3 regions of the Synechococcus sp. R55.3 genome follow, and region 3 is predicted to be linked to each of the others. Evidence: predicted binding sites of a transcription regulator. Region 3 holds the regulator's gene; each other region holds the start of a gene.
The links. The regulator NtcA, encoded in region 3, controls nitrogen genes in cyanobacteria. The targets are predictions, from matches to a motif close to GTANCNNNNGNTAC.

Region 1: NW849_RS01145 (circularly permuted type 2 ATP-grasp protein) is a predicted target of NtcA. The motif match lies at 2,454-2,467, and genes of this name have one in related genera.
Region 2: glnA (type I glutamate--ammonia ligase) is a predicted target of NtcA. The motif match lies at 2,126-2,139, and genes of this name have one in related genera.

What each region holds. Positions count from the first base shown of each region.
Region 1 covers NZ_JANSIG010000004.1:1,983-6,429, forward strand. Annotated here, with positions in the region: gene NW849_RS01135 (DUF6761 family protein) at 70-330, shown strand; gene NW849_RS01140 (glycosyltransferase family 39 protein) at 547-2,361, shown strand; gene NW849_RS01145 (circularly permuted type 2 ATP-grasp protein) at 2,539-3,999, shown strand; gene NW849_RS01150 (gamma carbonic anhydrase family protein) at 4,021-4,447, opposite strand, start outside.
Region 2 covers NZ_JANSIG010000025.1:9,812-14,258, forward strand. Annotated here, with positions in the region: gene purL (phosphoribosylformylglycinamidine synthase subunit PurL) at 1-276, shown strand, start outside; gene trxB (thioredoxin-disulfide reductase) at 363-1,793, opposite strand; gene NW849_RS05865 (hypothetical protein) at 1,914-2,093, opposite strand; gene glnA (type I glutamate--ammonia ligase) at 2,280-3,704, shown strand; gene NW849_RS05875 (hypothetical protein) at 3,736-3,927, opposite strand; gene NW849_RS05880 (DUF4278 domain-containing protein) at 3,945-4,397, opposite strand.
Region 3 covers NZ_JANSIG010000039.1:139-4,585, reverse strand. Annotated here, with positions in the region: gene NW849_RS07705 (hypothetical protein) at 1-196, opposite strand, end outside; gene NW849_RS07700 (M61 family metallopeptidase) at 222-2,027, opposite strand; gene ntcA (global nitrogen regulator NtcA) at 2,329-3,003, shown strand; gene eno (phosphopyruvate hydratase) at 3,242-4,447, shown strand, end outside.

The sequences.
Region 1 (4,447 bases), on a different contig from region 3:
CGTTTGCAATCACCCCTTACAAAGAGACACCAAACGTTAGGATAGAAACAGGCAGGGCAAGGGAACACCATGTTGCAAGACCCAAAGTTGATCCGGCACTATCAGGCTTTGACCGATGCTCTGGTGGATACCTGGCAGCGGGGCTACCGGCGCACCGATGAGCTACGTCTGCTGGTGGATGGCTACCTGCTGGCCTTGCGAACTGGCAAACAATTGGAGCCCTTCGAGATCTATCGCATTGAGGACGAGGTCAACCGCTTCCTCTACGATCCGTCCAACTTCATAGATCCGGAATTGGAGCCAGAGGCGGAGCCGATGCGGGGTTATTGATTTTGTGAATCCCTGTTGGCGATCCCTAGAACAGGTGGGGCAAAGTTTTGATTCCAACCTTTTCTGATCTCCCCTCGCCCCTTGGGAGAAAGACTAGGGGGGAGGGCGCTGACTGAGTTCTGGTTTTGTCGAGCATCTTGCGCCTGGTAGGCTGAGAGGGATCGATTCGTTCCTGATTCCAGTCGTATCGGTTCTATGGCGGTTTGGGATAGGGTGATGACCTCCCGGCATCTGCCCCTGCTGGGATCCGGCTTGGGCTTGGGGGTAGCCCTGATCCTCTGGTACGGGGTGTTTGGCTACCACGTGCTGCAGATTGGCCTCTGGCTGCTGAGCATCCTGCTGGTGGGGTTGTATTGGGCGCAGTTTTCCCCGGCTCAACCCCCTTGGGATCCGACGCGGCTGCGCTGGCAACAGGAGCTGTTGCACCTGGGGCTGTTGGTGTTGGTCTTTGCCCCGATCTACCTCTACGACCTGCCCAACATCCCTTTTCAGATCAATACTGACGAGATTGTGATCACCTCCATGGCCCGTCGCGCCTCAGGGGTGCGCTATCCCGATATCTTTGGGCTGATGCCGGAGTATTTCTATTTCCCCCGCTTCATGTTCAGCCTCTTCGGCGGCCTGACGCGGCTGATGGGGGGAGTCACGCTGCTCAATGTGCGCACGGTACATGCCGCCTTCGGGGTCGTCACCATTCTGGTGGCCTACGGGTTTTTTCGGGCATTTTGGGGATCCCGTCTGGCCTTGGCCGGGGCAGCCCTCTTGGGATCCAACCATGCCCTGCTGGCTATTAGCCGTATGGCGATGCGGGAAAACCTCATTGTCTTGGTAGAGTGTGCAGCCTTGGCCTTGATCTTGAAGGGGGTGCGGGAGAAAAACCCCCTGTTGCTCTATCTGGGGGGAGGAGCGGCGGCTTTCTCCCTCTACGGCTATTTGCCGGGGCGGGTGGTGATCCTGCTGGGGTTGCTGTTTGGAGTTCTGTACCTGCTCCTGGGCCGGGAGGATCTCCGAGGAGAAAACAAGCAAGCTAATCCCCTCTGGGTCCTGGCTAAGCTGACGGTGCCCGCGGCGCTGGGCTTTTTTCTGGTGGCTGGGCCCATTCTGGTGGCCACGGTCACAGCACCTGCGGTGAGCGCCGAGTACTCTCGCCAACAATTTCTCTTTTTCCCGGAAGGGCGGGCGTTACAACAGATGTGGGTGAATGCGGCTACGCCAGAGGAGGCGGTCTGGCGCAACATCTTCAACGGCCTGAGTATGTTCAACGACCCCGGCCAGCACGACCGCGGCTACATCTATCCCAACTACGGCCATGCTTTTGTGGATCCCTTGACGGGGGCTTTGATCTGGCTGGGGCTGGGATCCGGCCTCTACCGCCTTTTCAAGAAGCGCAGCCAGCCCCACGACTGGCTCTGTATCGGCAGCTTCCTATTTCTCTACCTGCTGTTTAGCTTGGCCATCACCAAAGCCCCCAACTACACCCGCCTGCTGGTCATTCTGCCCTTCGTGGCCTACCTCACCCTAGAAGGGATCCAGGTGCTCCTGCGGGCGCTGAGCGGTCTTCTGGAGTGGGCAGGATCTCAGGCAAGAGGTTGGTTGCTAGCGGTGGCGATGGGGGGCGCGATCCTGGCGATTGGGGGATGGAACTTGGCAATCTTCGGAGATTTTGTCTTCAAGGGCTGGACTCAAGGCAATGATGTGGGGGCTACCGGGCGCTATGTGGCAGCTCGCCAAGGGGATCCCGACTACCGCTTCTATCTGGCGGCTAGCACTGCCTACCCCTATTTCAGCTGGGGAGAGCCTATCTACTGGCAAAGTTGGATTCAATTTTTTGCTGGGCCGGAGCAGGAGGTGAAGGTTTTTTCCCCAGAGACGTTGCCCGGCCAAGACCTAGAACCGCCGTTTACCCTGTTCACGAATGAGGCAGTATGGGATCAGCAGGGGGCAGAGCTGCAACGGCGCTTTCCCAAGGGGCAGTTGCATCGGATCCCTGCCGAGCGGGGGCTATGGGCCTTTGAGGTGGCGGATCCCTAGAGCTCCCCCCCTGGTTTGGCCAACCCACTGTTCGCGGGACGGAGTCCTTTCGCGTCAGCGGGACGGAGTCCTTTCTTTTTACCAGGCTAAAAGTAGCTGAAAGCACACTATGCAGATCCAGAGCCGCCAACAGTAGAAGAAGTAGAAGAAGATGATAGCGTTCCAGGGATCCCAGACGTGCGTTTTGATGCCTACGACCCGGGCGAGGGGTTTTACGACGAGCTGTTTTTGGGGCGTAACCAGCCCCGTCCTGAGGCGATCCCGTTGATTGAGCGCATTCATTCTCTGGAAGAAGGGGAACTGCAGCAGCGGCAAGCGGCGGCGCAGGCGGCCCTCTTTCAAATGGGGGTGACCTTCAACGTCTATGGCGATAGCCAGGGCACAGAGCGGATTTTCCCCTTTGACATTATTCCCCGTATCGTCTCGGCTTCCGAGTGGCAGCGGCTGGAGAAGGGCCTTAAGCAGCGCATCCACGCCCTCAACCTGTTCATCGACGATGTTTATCACGACCAGAAAATCCTCAAGGATAGGGTGATCCCTGCCGAGCTGATCGAGACGGCCAAGGGATTTCTGCGGCCCTGTGTGGGGCTCAACCCACCGGGGAGAATTTGGTGCCACGTCACCGGCACCGACTTGGTGCGGGATCGGGACGGAACTTGGTACGTGCTGGAAGACAACCTGCGCTGTCCGTCGGGAATCTCCTACGTGCTGGAAAATCGGCGGGTGATGAAAAGCACCTTTCCCTCCCTGTTCAACACAATGGGGATCCGCCCGGTGGACGATTACCCCAGCCACTTGTTGGATACTCTGCTCTACCTGGCGCCGCCGCAACTGGCCAATCCAACGGTGGTGGTGCTCACCCCCGGCATCTACAACTCCGCCTACTTCGAGCATTCTTTCCTCGCCCAGCAGATGGGGGTGGAGCTGGTGGAAGGACGGGATCTGGTGGTGGCAGATGGCTATTTGCAAATGCGCACCACCAAGGGGCTGCAGCGGGTGGATGTGATCTACCGCCGTATCGACGACGACTTCATCGATCCGCTGGCCTTTCGCCCCGATTCTCTACTGGGGGTTCCGGGCCTGTTTGAGGTTTATCGGTCAGGGCGGCTGGCGATTGCCAACGCTTTGGGAACAGGGGTGGCGGACGACAAGGTGATCTACGCCTATGTGCCGCAGATGATCCGCTACTACCTGGGAGAAGAGGCCATTTTGCCCAACGTGCCCACCTACCTCTGCTGGGATCCTAAGGATCAGGCGTACGTACTGGAAAACCTGGACAAGCTGGTGGTGAAGGCAGCCAACGAGTCGGGTGGCTACGGCATGTTGATGGGATCCCAGGCCACACCGGAAGAGCGGGCTGCTTTTGCCGAGAAAATCCGCGCCCAACCGCGCAACTACATCGCCCAACCCACCCTGTGCCTTTCTCGCGTGCCCACCTTGGTGGATCGGGGAGAAGGCCCCTGTCTGGAGCCCTGTCATGTGGACTTGCGGCCCTACATCCTCTATGGCAAGGACATTTATGTTCACCCAGGGGGGCTGACCCGCGTCGCCCTCAAGAAGGGATCCCTGGTGGTGAACTCCTCCCAGGGGGGCGGCAGCAAAGATACCTGGGTGCTCTGTGTGGATCCCGGCTGTTGAGAGACGGCTGGCAAAATAGGCTCAAAGTCGCTCGCCCGAACCTCTGCTCCACCGGCCAAAGCGGCTGGCATGTTGAAGCGCCAGATCCACGTAGTGCTGAGCGTGAAGGCGCAGTTGCTCGACCTCTTCCTCGGTGAGGGTGCGGATAACCTTGGCCGGGATCCCTACCGCCAAAGAGTGGGGTGGCACAGACCGGGTGACCACTGCTCCAGCTCCCACCATGCTGCCTGCCCCGATGGTGACCCCGTTCAAGATAATGGCCCCAATCCCGATCAGACATCCCCCCTCGATGTGGGCACTGTGGATGACCGCTCGATGGCCTACGGTCACTTCCTCGCCAACCAGGGTCGGCTGTCCGGGATCCCCGTGCAGGATGGCTCCATCTTGGATGTTGCTGCGGCGGCCAATGACAATGGGCGAGAGATCCCCCCGCAAGATGGCCCCGTAC
Region 2 (4,447 bases), on a different contig from region 3:
CGCGGCGCAACCCTCTCCCTGGCTCCTGGATCCTTGCGCTGGGATCAGGCCCTGTTTGGCGAGGGATCCAGCCGCATCCTGGTTTCTGTGGATCCGGCCCAGCGCTCTGCTTGGGAAGCCTACTTAGAAGCGCAGCTTGCCGGCCAGTGGCAGCTTTTGGGAGAGGTGGGATCCCCTGCGGATCCCCTGCTCTTAAGGACGGCAGAAGAGGATCCCTTACTGGTGGTGTCTTTGGCAGCCATGCAGGCCGCCTACCACGGTGCCTTTTCGGACTAGCTGAGCCTCGGTTGGGAAACCGTTTTCTGCGCCCAGCTCCCTTCTCCCTTGGGGAGAGGGGCCAGAGGTTGGAGAGGACAACATCCTTAGGGGGATTTTTCCTCACACAAATTGGCCTGGATCACCTCTCGATATTGGGACTTGGGCTTAACGCCCACCAACTGGGCCACCAGCGTCTTGTTTTTGAAAAATTGCACCGTCGGGGTGCCCGCCACCCCCCCTGCCTCTGCAATCTCCGGATCTTTCTCAATATCGATCTCCACCACGTGCAGCTTGTCCGAGAACTCATCGATGATCTTGTTCAAGATCGGCTTGAGGGCATGACAAGGGGCACAGGTGGGGGCGGTGTACTTGACCATGAGCAGGCGATCGCTTTCGTGGTAGAGTCGCCGCAGGGCATAGCTCCCCTCATGGCAAGTCTTGCTGAAGTCTAAGTCATCCTGTCCATTTTCCTCAAAGCTGGCCTCCTCAACAGCAGGATCCCCAGCAGACTCTGCCGCAGAAGTCGCAGCAGGGCTGGGTTCAGGATGGCTTTGGGGAAGGACGTGATACTCCTGGGCCAAGCCGTGTTCCGAGAGCCAGCGCTCTGCCAACATGGCCGCCATACAGCCAGTGCCGGCAGCGGTAATCGCCTGACGAAACTCGTGATCCTGCACGTCGCCGGCGGCAAACACCCCCTCCACACTGGTGGCCACGGATCCCGGGCGGGTGACGATGTAGCCGACTTCATCCAGTTCCAGTTGTCCTTTGAACAAGTCGGTGTTGGGCTTGTGGCCAATGGCATAAAATAGGCCACCCACTGACATCTCGCGTATTTCGCCGGTTTGGTTGTTCCGCACTTTCACCCCGGTCAGGCGCAGGCCGTCGCCCATCACTTCCACCGCCTCGGTGTTCCAGTGCACAGTGATCTTGGGGTTGTTGAGAACACGATCCTGCATGGCCTTGCTGGCCCGCATTTTGTCACTCCGCACCAGCATATGCACATGGGATCCAAACTTGGTCAGGTAGGTGGCTTCCTCACAAGCAGTATCGCCGCCGCCAATGACCACCAGTTCCACCCCTCTGAACATAGGCATAGCCCCATCGCAGATCGCACAGGCCGACATGCCCCGGTTCCAATAGGTCTCCTCTCCGGGCAGGTGTAGGCGCTTGGCTGTGGCCCCGGTGGCGATGATCAGGCTGTGGGTGCGCAATTCCCGCTCGTCAGAACGGACGACAAAGGGCCGCTGGCTTAAATCGACGAAGGTGACATCTTCAGTGTAGAGTTCCGCCCCCCACCGCTGCGCTTGGGCTCGCATGTTCTTCATCAGTTGGGGGCCGGTGATGCCTTCGGGAAAGCCCGGAAAGTTTTCCACCTCGGTGGTGGTCATCAGTTGCCCGCCAGGGATCCCGCCCGCCTGGAACCCCTCGAACACGACCGGCTTCAGGTTGGCACGCCCAGCGTAAATGGCTGCTGTAAACCCGGCAGGGCCGGAGCCGATGATCACCACATTCTCAACCCGATTTTGCTCTGCCATCCGATGTCTCTCCTTCTGCAACAGGACTAAAAGTCAAACTCATAACGACTACGCTTTAGCTTAACACCCTTTGGCAAACCGGGCGAGCTGGGGGCCTGCTGATCCTAATTTTCGCTCGCCTCAGGCAACCGGGGCAGGGTTTTGCCCGCCCCATCCGGTTATTTCTGCCCAGAGGTTGGCAGGGTGGCGGCCATTGCTCAAGTTCTGGATCCCCAACACCCCATCTGGATTGACCAAAACCAACAGGGAAAGGGGAGCGACTCCGATGAGCGAAAAAGCGGTGTCCGAGATAGCCAGCAAGTGGGTCAGAAGGCCAGGCTCGAAGCAATTTTGTATCAGAAACTACAAAATGCCCGTGTTGGCCTTTCTAGGATGAGTGAGCGTTTTTGGCCTGTCTGGGTCGAAGCGTGGGGATCACCTGCTGGGATCCCATTTATTCAGCCACAGTTCCCCCAGTCTTAACCGCAACCCAATCAGGAGAGAGTAATGGCATCCACGCCCCAAGAAGTGCTTCAGATGATCCAGGACAACAACGTCCAGATGGTGGATCTCAAGTTTGTGGATATCTTTGGCACCTGGCAGCATGTTTCCTTCCACACCTCGATGATTAAAGAAGAAACCTTCACCGAGGGGCTCCCCTTTGACGGATCCAGCATCCGGGGCTGGAAAGCGATCAACGAGTCTGACATGTACATGGTGCCGGATCCCAAGACGGCTTGGATTGATCCCTTTCTGGAGGTGCCCACCCTCAGCATAACTTGCAGCATTGTTGAGCCGCGCACCGGCCAGCCTTATAGCCGTTGTCCCCGCAGCCTTGCCGCCCGTGCCGTTGCCTATCTGCAATCGACGGGCATTGCCGATACCGCCTACTTCGGGCCGGAGGCAGAGTTTTTCATCTTTGAGGATGTTCGTTTCGACCAAACCCAAAACTCGGCCTACTACTTCGTGGATTCCATCGAAGGTCGCTGGAACTCGGGCCGCGAGGAGAAAGGCGGCAACCTGGGCTACAAGCCTCGCTACAAAGAGGGCTATTTCCCGGCCCCGCCCACCGATGCCCATCAAAACATCCGTACCGAGATGCTGCTGACCATGGGCAAGCTGGGGGTGCCTATCGAGAAGCATCACCACGAGGTGGCTACCGGCGGGCAAGGGGAGCTGGGCTATCGCTTCGCCGATCTGATCACGGCTGCCGACTACATGATGGTTTACAAATACGTGATCCGGAATGTGGCCCGCAAGCACGGCAAAACCGTCACCTTCATGCCCAAGCCCCTGTTTAACGACAACGGCACCGGCATGCACACCCACCAGTCCCTCTGGAAGGATGGCCAGCCTTTGTTCTATAGCGAAGGCACCTATGCCAACCTGAGCGAGACGGCTCTCTACTACATCGGTGGTCTGCTCAAGCATGCCCCGGCGATCCTGGCCTTCACCAACCCCACCACCAACTCCTACAAGCGCTTGGTGCCCGGTTTTGAGGCGCCGGTGAACCTGGCTTACTCCCAGGGCAACCGTTCCGCCGCCATTCGCATTCCCGTGACCGGCAACAATCCCAAAGCCAAGCGTCTGGAGTTCCGCTGCCCGGATGCCACCTGCAATCCCTACATCGCCTTCTCGGCCATGTTGATGGCAGGTCTGGACGGGATCAAGAATAAGATCCACCCCGGCGAGCCTCTGGACAAAGATATCTACGATCTGGAGCCGGAAGAGCTGGCCAAGATCCCTTCCACACCCGGATCCCTGCTGGATGCTCTGGAAAGCTTGCAGAAGGATCATGCCTTCTTGCTGGAGGGAGGCGTCTTCACCGAAGATCTGATCCAGACCTACATCGAGTACAAGATCGACAACGAGATCAACCCCATTAACCTGCGGCCCCACCCCTACGAGTTCGCCCTCTATTTCGACGCCTAGACGGTGTGGCTGATTCTGCAGCGGGATCCCATCAGGGATCCCGTTTTTTCTGAGCAAACGGCACTCCCAAACTGTGGATCCCTTGAGCAACTTGGCTGCTTTTGGTCAACAGCACCTCGTGCCAACGTTGAAGCATCCCGCGCTGCCCATCGACCCAACAAAACTCGCCGCAAAAAGGGATCCCCAGCAGGGATCCCTTCTCTTTGAGCTCAGGCCAGAGCATCAACAGTTACAGACAGATTAGCTCATGCTAACACGGCTACGGTCGTAGTTGAGCCGGAAGGTGGGATGCACTTTTCCTTGGATGCGGTTCCAGAAGTTGCGCACGTTGACATGCAGGCCAATCTGCTCTGTACCGCGGATCAGCATGGATTGCTGACGAATCCGAATCAAACGTTGATGGCTCATCATCAAGCGGCGAGACAGGTCGTCCAAGAGGTGAGAACGGCCAGCAGCAGCCACCGGGGCAGATGCCTCTGCCGTCTGAACGGGTTGAGCCGATCCTTCGACCGCCTTGGGATGATAAGCCACACCTCGATAGAGCAGGTCAAGGTTGGTGGGCAAAACCACCGGCTTGGTCAGATGGCGGAACCGCCAGTCCAGCCCCCGGTAACGACCCCCCACTTTGCCGGGAGAAACCGCCGCTGTTGCAGAAGAGGGGGTGTAATCGACGCCACGGTAAAAGAGTTCCATGATCTTCGCCTCCAAATGAGTTGAGTTTTCATCCGTTCGCCTTCTCCCAA
Region 3 (4,447 bases):
TTTCGCTCAATTTGATTAGCGCTTTGTTCGCGTCGTTGAGTTCTTGGCTGTGTTGGCTTAGCTGTGAAGATATCTCTCTGATAATCTCTCGTTTCCAGATCTCCAGTTTAGGATTTGCCCCATACTGGCGAGCAACGTAAATACCTGCCGAGAAACCAATAGCTACCCCAATCAATAAAACCAAAACTAAGTCCATCAGATGCTCCTGCCCTTCATTACCGTTACTTTTCTTTCAAGACAACAAGGGATCCCAGCCAGCCTTGCTGAAGAGCCTCTTGAGCAGGAGTCAGCTCAGGCAATACCTCCAACCTATAGACATCAGGCCGAGGGGGATCCAACGGGATCCAAAAGTGTTTCAACTGGTCCGCTTGAAAGACGCTTAAACAGATGATCTGGTGGGGCTGATAGGCTGTCAAGCGTTCTGTCAGGTTGGCGGCGCTCACCTTGAACCCATCCAGGGCCACCAGCTCATCGCCGGCCCAGATGCCTGCTTTTTGCGCCGGGGATCCCATCTCTACTGCGCTGATGCGATTGCCCTCGCCGTTGAAATTGAGGCCCAGGTATGGGATGGGGTTGGGGCGGCTGAAGTGGGCTTTAAGGGTGAGGCCAAAGGGGTGTAGGTAAGTGTTGTAGTCTAGCTCTTCCGTGCCTTCCACATAGGCTGCGAAAAACCGGCCAAGATCGGCACCAGCTGCCCGCTCAAACGCCTCCCGCAAGTCTTGGTCGCTGTAGCCCTTCCCTGACCGACCAAAGCGCTGCCACAGATCCTGCAAAGCTGTATCCAGGGATCCCCGACCGCCGGAAAGGTGGCGAATGTGCAGATCCAGCAGCCAACAGACCAAAGCCCCCTTTAAGTAATAAGAAACCTGGCTGTTGAGGGTGTTTTCGTGGGGGCGGTAGAGTTTGATCCAGGTATCGAAGCTGGACTCCCGCAGCGATTGCACGGCCCGGCCCGGAGTACGCTGCAAGCGGCCAATCTGTTCGGAAAGAATCTTCAAGAAATCGCCGGCACTGAGGATCCCTGCCCTCAACAAGATGACATTTTCGTAGTAGCTGGTCGCTCCCTCACAAAACCACAGGCATTCCAGATAGTTTTCTTGGTTGTAGTCGATCTTTTCCAATGCCAGCGGACGCAGACGCTTGACATTCCAGGCATGAAACAACTCGTGGGCCAGCAAAGACAAAAAGCGCCGATAGGACTCCGGCTGATGCAGCTCCAGCCCAGAGTAAAGAAGGGTGGTGCTGTACTTGTGCTCAAGGCCACCAAATCCTCCCGGCGACAAATGCACAATGAACCAGTAGCGGTCGTAGGGTAGCCCACCGAAAAACGCGGCTGTGGTTTTGACAATCGCCTTAGCATCAGCGACAGCCCGCTCCACATCCAGAGTGCCCACCCCCCAAACCACAAAGTAATGGGGGATCCCTTCCACCTCAAACGATTGCACTCGATGTGGACCCACCTCCACCGGGCTATCCACCAGCTCGTCATAGTCCTCTGCCACAAAAGACTGGCCGGAAGCGGGATCCCCAGAAGAGGAGATCAAAGGCCGCAAACTGGTGGCGATGTGCCAATCCGGCTTGGGGGGGATCACCGTCAAAGTGTAGGGTTCCCGCTCGCGACCGGGCACGTAGAGGAAGAGCGCTGCCCCGTTGAAATAGGCGTGGGTCAAATCCAGATGGTTCGTGCGCACCGTCAGCTCATAGGCATAGACCCGATAGCACACCTTCACAGCAGAAGAACCCGGCGGATCGATTTGCCAGGTATTCTTATCCACCTTCCGCCAGGCCAAAGGGATCCCTTGCTCAGTTGCCGCCTGAAACTCCTGCACATGACGGGCATACTCCCGCACCAAGTAGGATCCCGGCGTCCACACCGGCAGCCGCAGCCGCAAAGGCATCTTTGGCTCCACCTCTCGGAGCAGCAGCTCCACCTCCAGGAGGTGATTGGCCGGATCCGGCATCCGCACCGTGAAATGCTGGCGGCTCAGCCGAGAAGGTTCAGCAACAACAGCCTCCGGGCTCCCCATAGATAGATAGAATGTTCCAACCCACTCCACTCTCTACCGCCAAGGGCCGATGCAACCCCCAGCGACAATGGCTCTTATCCTAACCCCTGCTTTCGGTTGGGGATCCCTTTCTGGGGCAAAAACGAGACTCAAAAATGTAGCACGTGCTACAAAGATGCCTGGGCAGAACCTTCTACTTTAGGGTAAATCTTGGTATCATCATCGATTCTGAAGTCAAGGGGTTGCAACCTAGCCTAATGCTTCTAGATTGATCTTAATAGGTTGATCTTAGGTATAAACTGACCTTAAAAGGTTGATGAGTATGGCGGTGGCCGTAGCGGAAAAATCTCTGATCACAGCCTTCAAGCAATTGGGAGGCCCTCACCATCCTCCGGTTATCGAAACGTTTGAGCGCGGGAAGACCATTTTTTTTCCAGGGGATCCGGCGGAGCGGGTTTACTTTTTGGTGAAGGGAGCCGTTAAGCTCTCGCGGGTCTACGAAATGGGGGAGGAAATCACCGTCGCCCTCCTACGCGAAAACAGCATCTTCGGCGTGCTCTCCTTTATCACAGGACAGCGCTCTGATCGCTTTTATCACTCGGTGGCTTTTACGCCTACTGAGTTGCTCTCTCTGCCGATCGAGCAGGTGGAAAAATCCTTGCAGGAGAACGCCGAACTGGCCATGTTGCTGGTTAAAAGCCTGTCGTCCCGCATTTTGCAAACGGAGATGATGATCGAGACACTGGCTCATCGCGACATGGGATCCCGTCTGGTCAGCTTTTTGTTGATCCTCTGTCGCGATTTCGGAGTGCCTGGCCCAGATGGGGTCACCATCGATCTCAAGCTGTCTCACCAGGCCATTGCCGAGGCCATTGGCTCAACCCGCGTCACCATCACCCGCCTGTTGGGAGAGCTGCGCAAGAAGAAGTACATCTCCATTCACAAGAAGAAGATCACCGTACACGACCCGATGCGGCTGAGCCATCGCTTTGCCTAGAAGGAAGAGGAGAACACCTCCTGAGCAGCACCCTGCCTAGGCAAACCCCGCTCGATGGTTGGTTGAAGCTCTGGCCGGCCTATGTTCAATCTACTGCTGCAGCCTTGAAGAATCTCTGTGCCCGAAGGACAGACTTAAAGTTTTCTGGAAGCTGACCGGATCGCGGGCAAAAACCTACTAGTCTATGGGGGGATCTGGCTTTGGCCAGAGCTATCTAGCCAATTGCTGAGGTGTAACTGTGGAAACAGCCATCGAGTGGATTACCGCCCATGAGATCCTCGACTCGCGAGGGCGTCCCACCTTAGAGGCCCTGGTGGGTCTAGCCAATGGGGCAACGGGCTTGGCGCAGGTTCCCAGCGGTGCTTCGACCGGCACCTTCGAGGCCCACGAGCTGCGGGACGGGGATCCCAAACGCTACGGCGGTAAGGGCGTGCTGAGGGCGGTGGAAAACATCCTTGGCCCCATCCAGTCGGAGCTGCAGGGAGAAGATGCCCTCAACCAAGCCCGTATTGACCAGTTGCTGATCGACCTGGACGGCACCCCCAACAAGTCCCGCCTGGGGGCCAACGCTATTTTGGCAGTTTCTCTGGCGACAGCCAAAGCGGCTGCGGAAGCAGTGGGCTTGCCTCTTTACAAATACCTGGGGGGGCCCTTTGCCAACCTGCTGCCGGTGCCGCTGATGAACGTGCTCAACGGCGGCGCCCACGCCGACAACAACGTCGATATTCAAGAATTTATGCTTGTGCCCATTGGAGCGGCCAGCTTTCGCGAGGCGCTGCGCTACGGGGCTGAGGTGTTTGCGGTACTAAAACAAGTGCTGCAGCAGAAGGGGCTGTCCACCGGTGTGGGGGATGAAGGGGGGTTTGCTCCTGATCTCGACTCCAATGCGGCGGCTTTGGATCTGCTGATGACGGCTATTGAACAGGCAGGCTACAAACCGGGAGCAGATATCGCCTTGGCCTTGGATGTGGCCGCCAACGAGCTGCTGCAGGATGGGCAATATCACTTTGAGGGCAAAGCCCACAGCACGGCTGATATGGTGGCTTACTACCAGCAACTGCTGGCCAACTATCCCATCCTTTCCATTGAAGATGGGCTAGCGGAAGAAGACTGGGCCGGTTGGCAAGCCATGACCGCTCAACTGGGATCCCGGGTACAGCTGGTGGGAGATGACCTGTTTGTAACCAACCTGACCCGCCTGCAAAAGGGTATCGACAGCGCCGCCGCCAACGCCATTTTGATCAAGCCCAACCAAATCGGCACCCTGACGGAGACCGTCTCGGCCATCCAATTGGCAGTTCAAGCCGGCTTTCGCACCATCATCAGCCACCGCTCTGGCGAGACGGAAGACACCACCATTGCCGACTTGGCGGTGGCCACCCGTGCCGGGCAGATCAAAACCGGATCCCTCTGCCGCAGCGAGCGCATTGCCAAGTACAACCAA